Regions from separate parts of the Parapusillimonas sp. JC17 genome, predicted to be linked through region 1. Evidence: riboswitches for the same ligand, from Rfam matches in the RefSeq annotation. Region 1 holds a riboswitch; the other holds the start of a gene.
What was found. A riboswitch is a leader RNA that binds a small molecule or an ion and turns the genes downstream of it on or off. The one in region 1 is predicted to bind glycine.
Positions count from the first base shown of each region.

Region 2: linked by a shared signal. The riboswitch ahead of ACSBPU_RS07605 (D-amino acid dehydrogenase) and the one ahead of gcvT (glycine cleavage system aminomethyltransferase GcvT) in region 1 are both predicted to bind glycine.

Region 1 covers NZ_CP197474.1:3,733,092-3,739,583, forward strand. Annotated here, with positions in the region: gene gcvP (aminomethyl-transferring glycine dehydrogenase) at 1-1,141, opposite strand, end outside; gene gcvH (glycine cleavage system protein GcvH) at 1,184-1,561, opposite strand; gene gcvT (glycine cleavage system aminomethyltransferase GcvT) at 1,605-2,699, opposite strand; glycine riboswitch at 2,765-2,875, opposite strand; glycine riboswitch at 2,947-3,038, opposite strand; gene ACSBPU_RS18085 (Bug family tripartite tricarboxylate transporter substrate binding protein) at 3,171-3,599, shown strand; gene ACSBPU_RS18090 (NAD(P)/FAD-dependent oxidoreductase) at 3,663-4,901, opposite strand; gene ACSBPU_RS18095 (arginine/lysine/ornithine decarboxylase) at 4,932-6,492, opposite strand, start outside.
Region 2 covers NZ_CP197474.1:1,579,979-1,586,470, forward strand. Annotated here, with positions in the region: gene ACSBPU_RS07590 (pirin family protein) at 14-892, shown strand; gene ACSBPU_RS07595 (phosphorylase) at 1,112-1,987, shown strand; gene ACSBPU_RS07600 (YkgJ family cysteine cluster protein) at 2,189-2,680, opposite strand; gene ACSBPU_RS07605 (D-amino acid dehydrogenase) at 2,756-3,997, opposite strand; glycine riboswitch at 4,037-4,124, opposite strand; glycine riboswitch at 4,125-4,215, opposite strand; gene ACSBPU_RS07610 (PACE efflux transporter) at 4,381-4,854, shown strand; gene ACSBPU_RS07615 (LysR family transcriptional regulator) at 4,874-5,779, opposite strand; gene ACSBPU_RS07620 (M20 family metallopeptidase) at 5,935-6,492, shown strand, end outside.

The DNA.
Region 1 (6,492 bases):
ACTGTTCATTGACGCTGGCAACACCCAGGCCGGCCAGCGCATCGCGCAGATAGGCGGTCAGGTAGGCGACACGCTCCGCGATGCGCTTGATGCCCGCGGGACCATGCCAGACGGCATACATGCCAGCCATGACGGCAAGCAGGACCTGGGCGGTGCAGATATTGGAGGTGGCCTTTTCACGGCGTATGTGCTGCTCGCGTGTCTGCAATGCCAAGCGCAGCGCCGGCGCGCCCTGGCTGTCTTTGGAAACGCCTACCAGGCGGCCGGGCATGTTGCGCTTGAAGGCATCCTTGCAGGCCATGAAGCCGGCGTGAGGGCCGCCATATCCGAGCGGCACGCCGAAGCGCTGTGCTGAACCGACGGCGATGTCGGCGCCCCATTCGCCGGGGGGCACCAGCAAGGCCAAGGCGAGGAGATCAGTGGCAACAGCCACGACGGCGCCCTGGTCGTGCGCGGCCTGAGCGAGGGCGCGGTAGTCTGCCACGCCGCCCAGGCTGTGCGGATACTGCAGCAACACGCCGAAGCAGTCGGGCAGCCCCTGGGATTCATCGCCGACCACGATTTCGATGTCCAGGCCGCTGGCTCGAGTCCGGACCACTTCGATCGTCTGCGGATGGCAATGCTGCGATACGAAAAACACCTTGCTCTTGGAACGCGAGCCGCGCCGCGCCAAGGTCATGGCTTCGGACGCGGCGGTGCCCTCGTCCAGCAGCGAAGCGTTGGCGATGTCCAGCCCGGTGAGGTCGGCCACCATGGTCTGGTAGTTCAGCAGGGCCTCGAGCCTGCCCTGGGAAATCTCGGGCTGGTATGGCGTATATGCCGTATACCAGGCGGGATTTTCCAGGATGTTGCGCAGGATGACGTTGGGTACGTGGTTACCGTAGTAACCCTGGCCGATGTAGTTGCGGAACATCTGATTCCGTCCCGCGATTTCCTTGAGTTCCGCCAGCGCATCCGCTTCGCTGCGCGCCGCCGGAAGCTTCAGCGCACCCCTTTTGAGGATGCTGTCCGGCACGACCTCGGCGATCAGCGAATGAAGGTCGGGCGCGCCGATGGCCTGCAGCATTCTTGCCTGATCGGCTGGAGACGGGCCCAGGTGCCTGGGGATGAAATCGGAATGGGGATCAAGTTCACGCAACATAGTCGACCTAAACAAAAACGGGTTCGCGGCGGGTAAATGCCATCAATCGTTGGAAATAGCCTGGTAGCCGGCGGCATCGAGCAAGCCGTCGATATCGGACATGTTCTCGGGCTTGAGCTTGTAGATCCAGGTATCGAAAGCCGCTTCGTTGATGAGGTTGGGCTGATCGTTCAGCGCCTCGTTGAATTCCACGATTTCGCCGTTCACCGGCGCGTAGATGTCGGAGGCGGCCTTGACCGACTCCACGACGCCGGCGGTTTCACCGGCCGTAAGCTGCGCGCCCGTGTTGACGTCGCCGACGAACACCAGGTCGCCCAGCTGATCCTGCGCGGTATCGGTGATGCCCACCAGCAGCAGGTCGCCTTCGGGCTTGACCCATTCGTGGGAGGATGTGTATTTGCGATCGGTGGGAAGAGTCATGTGTTACCCCGTTTGTATTGATATTAGTGTTTAGGAACTTGAATCAGGCAATCACTTTGCCGTTGCGTACGAAAGGCATTTTTACCACTTGGGCGGGCAGCCATTTGCCCCGGATCTCGACCTGGACCGCATCGCCGGGCTGCACGCCCACGGGGACCCGCGCCATGCCGATGGAAATCCCCATGGTCGGCGACATCGAACCGCTGGTGAGCTCGCCGTCTCCTTTGTCGCTGCGGATTTTCATGTGCCCGCGCATCACCCCGCGCTCCAGCAGCTTCACGCCGACCAGGCCGCGGTCGACTTCGGCGGCCTCGAGCGCATCGCGTCCGATGAAACCGCGGTCCGCATCCTTGAAAGATACCGTCCATGCCAGGCCCGAGACCAGCGGATTCACTTGCTCGTCCATTTCCTGGCCATACAGGTTCATGCCGGCTTCCAGGCGCAAGGTGTCGCGTGCGCCCAGACCGCAGGGGCGGACGCCGAGCGCGGCAAGGTCGCGCCACAGGGCTTCTGCCTGAGCGGCCGGAAGCACGATTTCGAAACCGTCTTCACCGGTGTAGCCCGTTCGGGCCACTAGCGCGCCGTCTGGCACCGCCACGCCGGTGAAGGGCTGGAGCTCGGCCGTTGCGGCCTTCCAGCCCGGACGAGCAGCCCATACCCGTTCGCGGGCATTGGGGCCTTGCACCGCCAGCATGGCGAGGTCGCGCCGGGGCAGCACCTGCACATCGAATCCTCCCGACCGGGCCACGTTCTGCATCCAGGCCACGTCCTTGTCGGCCGTGCCGGCGTTGACGACCACGCGCCAATCGTCAGGCCCAAAGAAATAGACGATCAGGTCGTCGATGACGCCGCCCTCGGGGTTCAGCATGCAGGAATACAGCGCCTTGCCCGGCACCGTCAGCTTTGCGACGTCGTTCGCAAGCAGGCGCTGCAGGTAGCCCTTGGCGCCTGCGCCTTTCACGTCGACATTCAGCATGTGCGAGACGTCGAACATGCCGGCATCCTGGCGCACGGCGTGGTGCTCCTCGAGCTGCGACCCATAGGACACGGGCATGTCCCAGCCACCGAAATCGACCATCTTGGCGCCGGATTCGATATGCACCGCATACAGGGGGGTTTGCTTTAGGGTAGAAGACATGGGGGCTCCGGTGACGGGAAAACGACTGATGGAAATACGACGTAAGCCAGCTAACACGCTGGCCGCATCGCCCTTCTGTCCTTTTGCCTGAGAGTTGGCCCCTGGTCAAGGGGTATTCACCTTCGGCGCCCGGCCGGCCAATATGCGGCGGCCTGAGTCTCTCCAGAATGCTGTCTTGCTTGGCCCGGGGTCAGACCCCGTACGGGGTCTGACCCCTGACGCAAAGGGGTCTGACCCCAGGCAAAGCAATACACGAGCGGTACGGGGTGCCTGAGCGATTCTGGGCGAATTGCGCCTTCGGCGGCCGGGGAAAAGCCGGCGCTCTCCCACTCGATGTGAACAGCAGCCCGTAAGAATAACTCGAAAGCGCCCTGAATTCAAAGCGGTTTCCGCTCTTCGTCAGCCGGCTGTTCGCCGTCCAGCAGCTTCATGTTATCCAGCAGCTTCAGCAGGTAATGCAGGGTATGGCTCATGTCGCTCAGGGAAAAGTCCGCCCCGGCGCTGCAGGACGTCCTGTCGGGCCAGGCGGACTTCGTCTGCGATCCGGGCATCGCCTTTCCCCATATCCGTACGAACAAGGTCAAGCTGCTGGGCATCGTCAGTGCCACGCGCTCACCCTTCTTCCCGGACGCTCCCACCGTGGGCGAATTGGGCTTCAAGGAAGCAGACCTGGATATCTGGTTCGGCATGTGGGCGCCCAAGGGCACACCGCCCGAAATCCTCGAGCGCTTGAACAAGGAATTGGCCAAGGCGCTGTCTGACAAGGATGTGGAAGAGCGCTATAACGGCCTGGGCGCGGAAACGAAAACGCTGGACTCCCGGCAGTTCCGCCAACTGCTGCTCGACGAGCGCAAGCTGCTTGCCGCCTTGATCGAAGAACAGAAAATCAACGTCGAATAGGCGATGACGCGCGGGCGTTCCGGACAGGAACCGAAGTCGCCCGCATCAACGGCACCGCCGCGGTCAGCCTGCCAGCGCCCGCCCGCAGGCCACCCCGGAGGCCCATGCCCACTGGAAGTTGTAGCCGCCCAGCCAGCCGGTGACGTCCACCGCTTCGCCGATGAAGTACAGACCCGGCACGCTGCGTGCCTCCATGGTTTTCTGGTTCAGGCCGCGCGTGTCCACGCCGCCGCGCATGACCTCGGCCTTCTTGTATCCGACCGTGCCGCTGGGCATGAGCGCCCAGTCATGGATGCGCGACGCGAGCCGGCGCAGCGTCTTGTCCGGCACATCGGCCAGTCTGCGCGTGGCCAGGTCCGGCGCGGCGGAATCCAGCGTCGCAAGCAGTTGTTCGGCCAGCCGCTTGGGCCACAGCCCGGCCAGCACCGTGCCAAGTTGCTGGCGGCTGCCGGGCTTCGCGTCCAGCAGCTCGCGCTCCAGATCCTGTGCATGAGCAAGATCGATATGTATGGTCTCGCCGGGGTTCCAGTAGCTGGAGATCTGCAGGATCGCCGGGCCGGACAGGCCGCGATGCGTAAAAAGCAGATCTTCGAGGAACACGGCCGGTGCCACGCCGCGCGCCCTGCCGGACGTTGCCTTGCCACCCTCCGGCTTGCTGCGCACGCATACTTCCAGCGCCACGCCGCTGAGCTCGGAAAACGGCGCCCATGATGCCGGATCGAAGGTCAGCGGAACCAGCGCGGGACGCGGCTCCACGACTTTCAGGCCGAACTGGCGGGCGATGCCCAGCGCGAAATCCGTGGCGCCCAGTTGCGGGATCGCCATGCCGCCCGTCGCCAGGACGAGCTGGCGAGCCTCGATGGGGCCCTGATCTGTAGCGAGGCGGAACCCGTCCGCCTCACGCTGGATTTCGCTCACTGCGCACGGCATGCGCCACGACACCTTGCCGGCCTCGCACTCGCGCCGCAGCATGTCGATGATGTCTTCGCTGGATTCATCGCAGAACAATTGGCCGCGATGCTTTTCATGCCAGGAAATGCCGTGCTTGCGGATCAGGTCGAGAAAGTCCCTGGGCGTGTAGGCAGACAATGCCGACCGGCAGAAATCGGGGTTTTGCGAAATGAAGTTGGCGGGCGTGGTGCCGATGTTGGTGAAATTGCAGCGCCCGCCACCCGAAATCCGGATTTTTTCAGCCAGCCGCCGCGCATGGTCGATCAGCACCACGCGCAGGCCGCGCTGGCCCGCGACGGCGGCGGCCATCATGCCTGCCGCCCCGGCGCCGATCACAGCGACGTCGAACATTGCGTTACGGCCCCCTAGCCTCGACAGACCCTAGTCTTCCTTGATGCAGTCGACGTAATAACGGCCCATGCCGTCCGGTCCCATATCCTGCGCCAGACCATGCACGTAGGTTTCGAAACCCGGGAACTTGGCATTGAATTCGCGGGCGAATTGCAGATAGTGGACGATGCGCTTGTTGAAACGCTCGCCCGGAATCAGCAAGGGGATGCCCGGCGGGTAAGGGGTAAGCAGCACGCCTGTTACGCGCCCTTCCAGTTCGTCGATGCTCACGCGTTCCGCTTCGCGGTGCGCCATCTTGGCGTAGGCGTCCGAAGGCTTCATGGCGGGGACCATGTCGCTCAGGTAGACCTCGGTCGTCAGCCGCGCCAGGTCGTACTTGCGATAGGCCTCGTGGATCTGCTGGCACAGGTCGCGCAGCCCCATTTTCTCGTAGCGAGGATGCTCCTTGCAGAAATCGGGCAGGATGCGCCACATGGGCTGGTTGCGATCGTAGTCGTCCTTGAACTGCTGCAAGGCCGTCAAGAGGGTGTTCCAGCGCCCCTTGGTGATGCCTATGGTGAACAGGATGAAAAACGAGTACAGGCCGGTCTTCTCAATCACGACGCCATGCTCGGCCAGATACTTGGACACCAGCGCGGCGGGTATCCCGGTTTCCGCGAAGGTTCCGGAAATATCCAGACCCGGCGTCACCACGGTGGCCTTGATCGGATCCAGCATGTTGAAGTCTTCGGCCAGGTCGCCAAAGCCGTGCCATTCGTCGCCCGACTGCAGCAACCAATCGTCGCGGTTCCCGATGCCGTCGGAGACCAGCCGGTTCGGACCCCATACCTTGAACCACCAGTCGTTCTTGCCGAACTCGGATTCCACCTTGCGCATTGCCCGGCGGAAATCCATGGCTTCGCTGATGCTTTCCTCGACCAGCGCCGTTCCGCCGGGAGGCTCCATCATTGCCGCCGCCACGTCACAGGACGCGATGATCGCGTACTGCGGCGATGTCGAGGTGTGCATGAGGTAGGCTTCATTGAACACATTGCGGTCCAGCCGGCGCGTCTCGGAATCCTGCACCGTGATCTGGGATGCCTGAGACAGCCCCGCCAGCAGCTTGTGCGTGGAGTGCGTCGCGAAGATCATGGCATCCGGGCTGCGCGGCCGGTTTTCGCCGATGGCGTGCATGTCTTTATAGAAGTCATGGAAAGCCGCGTGCGGCAGCCATGCCTCGTCGAAGTGCAGGGTGTCGATCTCCGAGCCCAGCTTTTCCTTGATCATCTCGACGTTGTAGATCACGCCGTCGTAAGTGCTTTGAGTGAGCGTCAGGATGCGGGGACGCTTGTCCTTTGCATTGCGGGCAAACGGATTGGCCTCGATCTTCTTGCGGATGTTCTCGGGATCGAATTCGTCCAGCGGGATGGGGCCGATGATGCCCAGGTGATTGCGGGTAGGCCGCAGGAACACCGGGATCGCGCCCGTCATGGTGATGGCGTGCAGAATGGATTTGTGGCAGTTGCGGTCCACCACGACGACGTCGTCCGATGCCACGTTGGCATGCCACACGATCTTGTTCGATGTGGACGTGCCGTTGGTCACAAAAAAG
Region 2 (6,492 bases), 2.2 Mb from region 1:
GCTGGAGGACACCATGAATACCGTCGCTTCCATTCCAATCCTGCAAGAAACCGTGTCGCGCCCCCGTTTCGTCGAGCGTACGTTGCGCGGCCAGGCCACGTCAGACGGCGCCGGGGTCAAGCTGACCCGCGTCCTGACCCAGGATCTGCAAACGAGGTTGGACCCCTTCCTGATGCTCGATAATTTCGGCACCGACAATCCGGATGACTACATCGGGGGATTTCCCAACCATCCTCACCGGGGGTTTGAAACCATCACCTACATGATTGCGGGGCGTATGCGCCATCGCGACAGCGCGGGCAACGAAGGCTTGCTTCAGAACGGCGGCGTCCAATGGATGACCGCCGGCCGGGGCGTCGTTCATTCGGAGCTGCCCGAGCAGGAAGAGGGCAGCATGGAAGGGTTTCAGCTGTGGCTGAACTTGCCGTCCTACAACAAGATGGCCGAGCCCTGGTACAAGGACATCCAAAGCGAGACCATCCCGGAGGTCGCTCCTGCGCAGGGCGTGAAGGCGCGCATCATCGCGGGGGCCAGCCATGGCATACAGGGCGCCATGCAGCGCGAAGTAACGGAACCGCTATACCTGGACATCCATTTCGATGCTGCGGGCGAGTTCCGTCAGTCCATCGCGCCTGAGGCCAACGCTTTCATCTATGTCTACCGGGGCGCGGTCGAGGTGGCCGGCAAACCGGTAGCGCTGCATCAGATCGCCATACTCGCCAACGATGCGGCGGACGGCGCCATCATCAAGGCGCAAGGCCCCGCGCGCGTCCTGCTGATCGCCGGAAAGCCCTTGAACGAGCCCATCGCGCAGTACGGTCCGTTCGTGATGAACACCAAGCAAGAGCTGATGGACGCCTTTTCCGATTTCCAGGCCGGGAAATTCGTTTAGGGGTCAGACCCCGGCCGGCCACAGCAGAATCGGACCCTCGATCCATTGCGTTGGGGTCAGACCCCATACGGGGTCTGACCCATGCGGGGCACGGCTGGGTTGGACTCTTGAGCCATTGCGTTGGGGTCAGACCCCATACGGGGTCTGACCCCGGCGATGCGGGTGCAGGGGCTGACCCTTTACAATGCCCGGATGAGCATTGAGCAATAGGGGGAAAGCATGACGACTGCATTCATGAAGGCCGTTGATGAACGCGCGGCCGATGCGCTGGCATCGGGCGCCTTGCAGCCCATCCAGGCCGAACAAGTCGAGATCACCGACGGCGGCCTGCCTTTCATTGTCCGGTGGCTGTCTTCGCTGGCGGCGAAGAACGTGGCCAAGCCCGCGATGCCGGGCGGTCCGCGCGATCCGGATTTCAATCCCTTCCTGTCGCCCGAACCGGCATTGACGGTCGGGCCTTTCGGCGATCACCATGTCGCCATCCTGAATAAATTCCCGGTATGCGATCGCCATCTCGTCCTGGCGCGTCGGGAATTCGCGGAGCAGCGGCAGCCGCTCGCTTACGAGGACTTCTGGGTGCTGGCCAGCCTGCTGTCGGAATCGGGAGGGCTCGGCTTCTACAACGGCGGCGGGCCGGCGGGCGCCAGTCAGCGGCATAAGCATGTGCAATGGCTGCCGGCGGCGCCCGGCAATGCCAGCCTGGATCCCCTGATCGCCCATCTGTCGGCGGACGCGCCCGAGTTGGCGCTCGAAGAACATGCCGTCCTGCCGGTCAGGCACGTGTTCGCCCGTGTGCTGGCACAGCGGTCGGCGGACATCGATGCGTCTGCGGCCAGCATGTCCGGCGCCTACGGTCTTGCGTGCGCGAAGCTGGGCCTGGAGCCCGACGAAGAAGGGCTGATGCCGCCTTGCAACATGCTGGTTCAGAACGGCTGGATGCTCCTGGTGCCACGCAAGCAAGAGCATTCTCACAACGTGTCGGTCAACGCCCTGGCCTTCGCAGGCGCCTTGTATGTGAAACACCCCGAGCACGTCGCACCCATCCGGAAGGCCGGGCCGCTGGCCGTGCTGGCCGAGGCGTCCTGGGAGCGTTGAACTGGGGGGCAGACCCCGTACGGGGTCTGACCCCGGGCCGAAAATGGGGCCTGCCGCTTGTTCATTGATTTTGGGGTCAGACCCCATACGGGGTCTGACCCCAGGCCGAAATTGGGAGCTGCCGCTTGTTCGTTGATTTTGGGGTCAGGCCCCGCATGGGGTCTGACCCCAGGCCGAAAATGGGTCTGACCCCAAGGCAGATCAGGCAGCGACGTCGCCACGGCGGGGCGGCGTATTTCCCGGGTCGAGGTCGTCGTCTTTTGTGATGGCCGGCAGCGGCGGCAGGCCGATCTTCATGCGGACGCGCTGGCAGTCCGGGTTGGGAGAACCATCTTCTTGCCAAGCCGGAAATTCACGGCACGGCGAAGGGCGCTGCTCGTAGATGGCGCAATGGATTCCGTCCTGGCCGAGCTCTCCTCGCAGCGCGATGCAGCGCTTGCCGCCATATTCCGTGCCTTTCATGCAGGCGCGCAGGGGTCCCACTTGCGTGACCAGTTCGGGAGGGACCATGCCGCCGCGCTCATCGGCGATTTCCCCGCAATAGAAGGAAACCCTGAAGTGTGCGCAGCATGCTCCGCAGCTGAGGCAGGGATTGGTGTGAGTGTCGTCGTTGGCCGCCGATTTGCCTCGCGGCGATAGGCGCGAAAGCTGCGCAATGGAAAAGCGCTCATCGAGCATGATGGTGTTCGGCACGGAAAGTGGAGCGCAGAGTTTACTACGCCATTTTCCGTGCGCGGGACGACTTACAAAATAAAATATTCCATGGGTTCAGGCCGCCACGGCGACCTGGGTTCTGGCGCCGCTGCGGGCGATCTCGTCGACCAGCATCTGCGCCGTGATCGGCGACAGTGTCCAGCCCAGGTGCCCATGGCCCGTATTGTAGAAGACCCCGGGCCGTCTGCCCGCCTTCACCCGCGGCATCATGTCGGGCATCATGGGCCTCAGTCCCGTCCAAGGAATGACGCGTGAAGTGTCAACCTGCGGAAAATGGCGGTGGACCCAATTGGTCAGGGGCAGTATCCGGTCGGCGCGGATGTCCTTGTTGTAGCCGTTGAATTCCGCCGTGCCCGCTACCCGGAAGCGATTGCGCCCCAGGCGGCTGGTCACGATCTTGGCTTCTTCGTCCAGCAGGCTGACCCAGGGAGCCCCCGCGATGCTTTGCTCGTCTTCAAGGTTGACCGTGATGGAATACCCCTTTACCGGATAGATATTCACACGGTCGCCCAGCATCGAGGCGAATCGCCGGCTGGCCGTGCCGGCGCAGACGATGACGGCATCGGCGTCCAGGTGCTCGGTGGATGCCTGCCTGATGGTTAGTCGATGGCCTTGCTCCAGGGCGGAGATATCGGTGACTTCCGTGTCCATCAGGAAGCGCACGCCCTTGCGCTCGCACGCCTGCGCCAATCCGCGCGTGAACTTGTGTATGTCGCCCGTGGCGTCGGAGGGCGTGTAAAAGCCCCCATAGCATTCGGTGGTCAGCGTGGGTTCGATGTCGCGCGCCTCGGCGGGTGTGACTTCGTGGCGTTCGAGGCCGCCTTCGCGCAATAGCGCATTGACCCGCCGACCGGCTTCGAAGCTTTTCCGATCGTGGAACACATGCAGGATGCCGCGTGTTTCCAGGTCAAAGTCTATGCCTTCGTCTTCCGCCATCTTGTACAGATGCTGGCGTGCTTCGATGGCGAGTCGTGTCGTACGCAGCGTGTTCTCTCGGTAATTGCCGATATGGCGGACGAACTCCGCCATCCATGAGTACTTGTGCCAGCTTGGGGATGGGTTGACGAGCAGCGGGGCATCGCGGCGCAGCATCCAGCGCATTCCTTTCAGAACGGTCGAGGTGCTGTTCCAGACTTCTGCGTTGCAGGCCGATAGCTGGCCGCCATTGGCATACGACGTTTCCATGGCGCAATAGCGCAGGCGATCGATGACGGTAACCGCATGGCCTTGCTTGGCAAGGGCGTAGGCGGACGTGACGCCGCTGATGCCGGCGCCGATGATGGCGATATGGTGCATGAGAGCTCCAGATAGATGTGGTCGCCGCCGAATGACGGCGACGCCCCATCTGTCCGTTTACCTGAGAGTTTCACCCTTGCCGGGTTCCCCTTCGGTGGGCGCCCAACGCGCCGCTCTCCAGATTGTCCTGACCGTTGCAGTCCTGTGGCCTGAGAGTTTCCGGGGCGGTTGCTCCGTCGGCGCCGGCATGGATGGCCGGACTCTTCTGCATGATCTTTATATGGACGAGCAAGAGCGTAGCCGGATTCCGGAAAGAGCTCAATTGGGGATAAACCCGTGGTACGGTCAACATGTCAGAAAAACTGATAGAAGCTGACTTTTTTCGGGGCTGAGGCGGAGGTATATTTCTTTCGGTTCAATCAAAGTATTTATGGAGTCGCACCATGCAGGGCGTCAAACGCAAGGTGGTTTATGTATCGCTTTATGAGCTCATCGCCGTCATCCTGACCAGCGTCGCGCTGGCGATGCTCGGGCATGCACCGGGCCATGCAGGCGTCGCGGCCGTTGCCGCATCCTTGATTGCGGTGGTCTGGAATCTTGTCTGGAATGCGCTTTTCGAGCACTGGGAATCCCGCCAGACGATCAAGGGCCGCAGCGTGAAGCGCCGCGTGGCGCACGCCATCGGCTTCGAAGGCGGCCTCATCGTGGCGTTCGTGCCTTTTTTCGCATGGTGGCTGAATGTATCCTGGTGGGAAGCATTCGTGCTGGATCTGGGCTTCATCGTATTTTTCCTGGTCTATACCTTCGTGTTCAGCCTGATTTTCGACAAGGTGTTTGGGCTGCCTGCATCGGCCATGCAGCCAGCTCCCTCGATGAAAGCCGGCCCGCCCACGTCCGAGGCGCGGCAGGCCGCCTAGGCCCTGGTTGATGCAGGCTCTAATCGCCGATCTGGCGCGGGCCCCGTACCTGCCTGACCAGCTCGATGAAGCGGCGCGCGCCCAGCCCCAGGGGTCGATCCCGCAACCAGACGACATCCACCCACAGCTGTAGCTGATTGCTGATGTTCTCGAAAGTGATCTCGACCAGCGTTCCGCTCTGGGTGAGCGGCTGCACCAGGGAGCGCGGCAGGTAGGCCCAGCCCAGTCCCGACCGTACCAGGCTCAGCGTGGCCAGGTAATTGTCGGTTCTCCATATCTGCCGCGCCACGACGACGCGGGGATCGGTTTCGTCGGCATCTCGGCCGGCCACGACGATTTGCCGGATATCGAGCAATTCCTCCTGGCGCAGCATGCTGCGGCCGTTCGAGAACGCGGGATGATCGGGGGCGATGACGGCGACCAGGATTTCGCTGCTGAATTCCTGAAAGGCCTCATGCTCGTTGGTGGCGGGACGCTCGAACACGATGGCCAGCTGGGCGCTGTCCTGTTCGAGCATGCGAAGCGCGTCGGCCTGCGGCGCCGAGAGCACTTCGACCTCGAGCGATGGGAATTCATTGGAAAGCAGGACCAGGGGATCATTCCAGGGTGCGGACAGCAGCTCGGGCGCAATAGCCAGCGTCAAGCGGCTTTCCAGGCCCTTGTGCAGGGCGAGCGCATGGGTCTGCAATTGGCGCAACTGACCCGCAAGCTGTCGCGCCTGGGGTTCCAGGGCAAGTGCGGCGCTGGTTGGCCGGGGTTCGCGGCCTGAGCGGTCGAACAAGGCCAGGTCGAGTTCCGCCTCGAGCTGCGCGACCATCATGCTGACCGCGGACGGTACACGGCCCAGCCGCCGGGCGGCAGCTGAAAAGCTGCCGGTGTCCAGCACAGCAAGAAATACCTTGACGTTTTCCGTCGTGAAGGCCATGGCGCCTCTTTCATCCTTCAGTTTATTTGATATGAGTGTAATGCAACCTGGATTTCCTGGCGCCATGTGTCGCGGAGCGGGCAGGTAGAATGGTTTGCGCTTGGCGCCGCGCGTCCGGCTTCAGCCTCTTGTCTAACATTCACATGGAAGGTGCAATGAACAGGGAAACCACGGAAAGCCTCGTCGCAGGCATCGAGGAATGGGTGCGGCTGGAATCGCCGACACACGACCCGGGGCGGGTCGGGCAGATGATGCAAATGGCCGGGGAGCAAGCGCGCAAGCTGGGCCTGAGCGCGAGTATCGAGCCGTTGGCCGGCGACGTGGGGCCCTTGCTATGCGTCAGTAATCGCAAAACCGGGGATGATCGACCGGGCATACTGATTCTCGCGCACCTCGATACCGTCCATCCCGTCGGCACGCTGCTTGAAAACCCGGTCCGGCAAGAGGGCGACCGCCTGTACGGCCCCGGCACGTACGACATGAAGGCCGGCGCTTACCTGGCGCTGGCCGCCATGGGGCAGGCGACCGCAAACGGCGGCACGGCGCTGCCCGTCGATTACTTGTTTTCGCCCGACGAGGAGACCGGCAGCCACGCCTCGCGGGCCAGCATCGAACATTACGCGGCGCGTGCGCGCTGTGTGCTGGTGACCGAACCGGCAAGGGCCGACGGCGGACGATGCGTGACCGCGCGCAAAGGCACGGGGATGGTCACC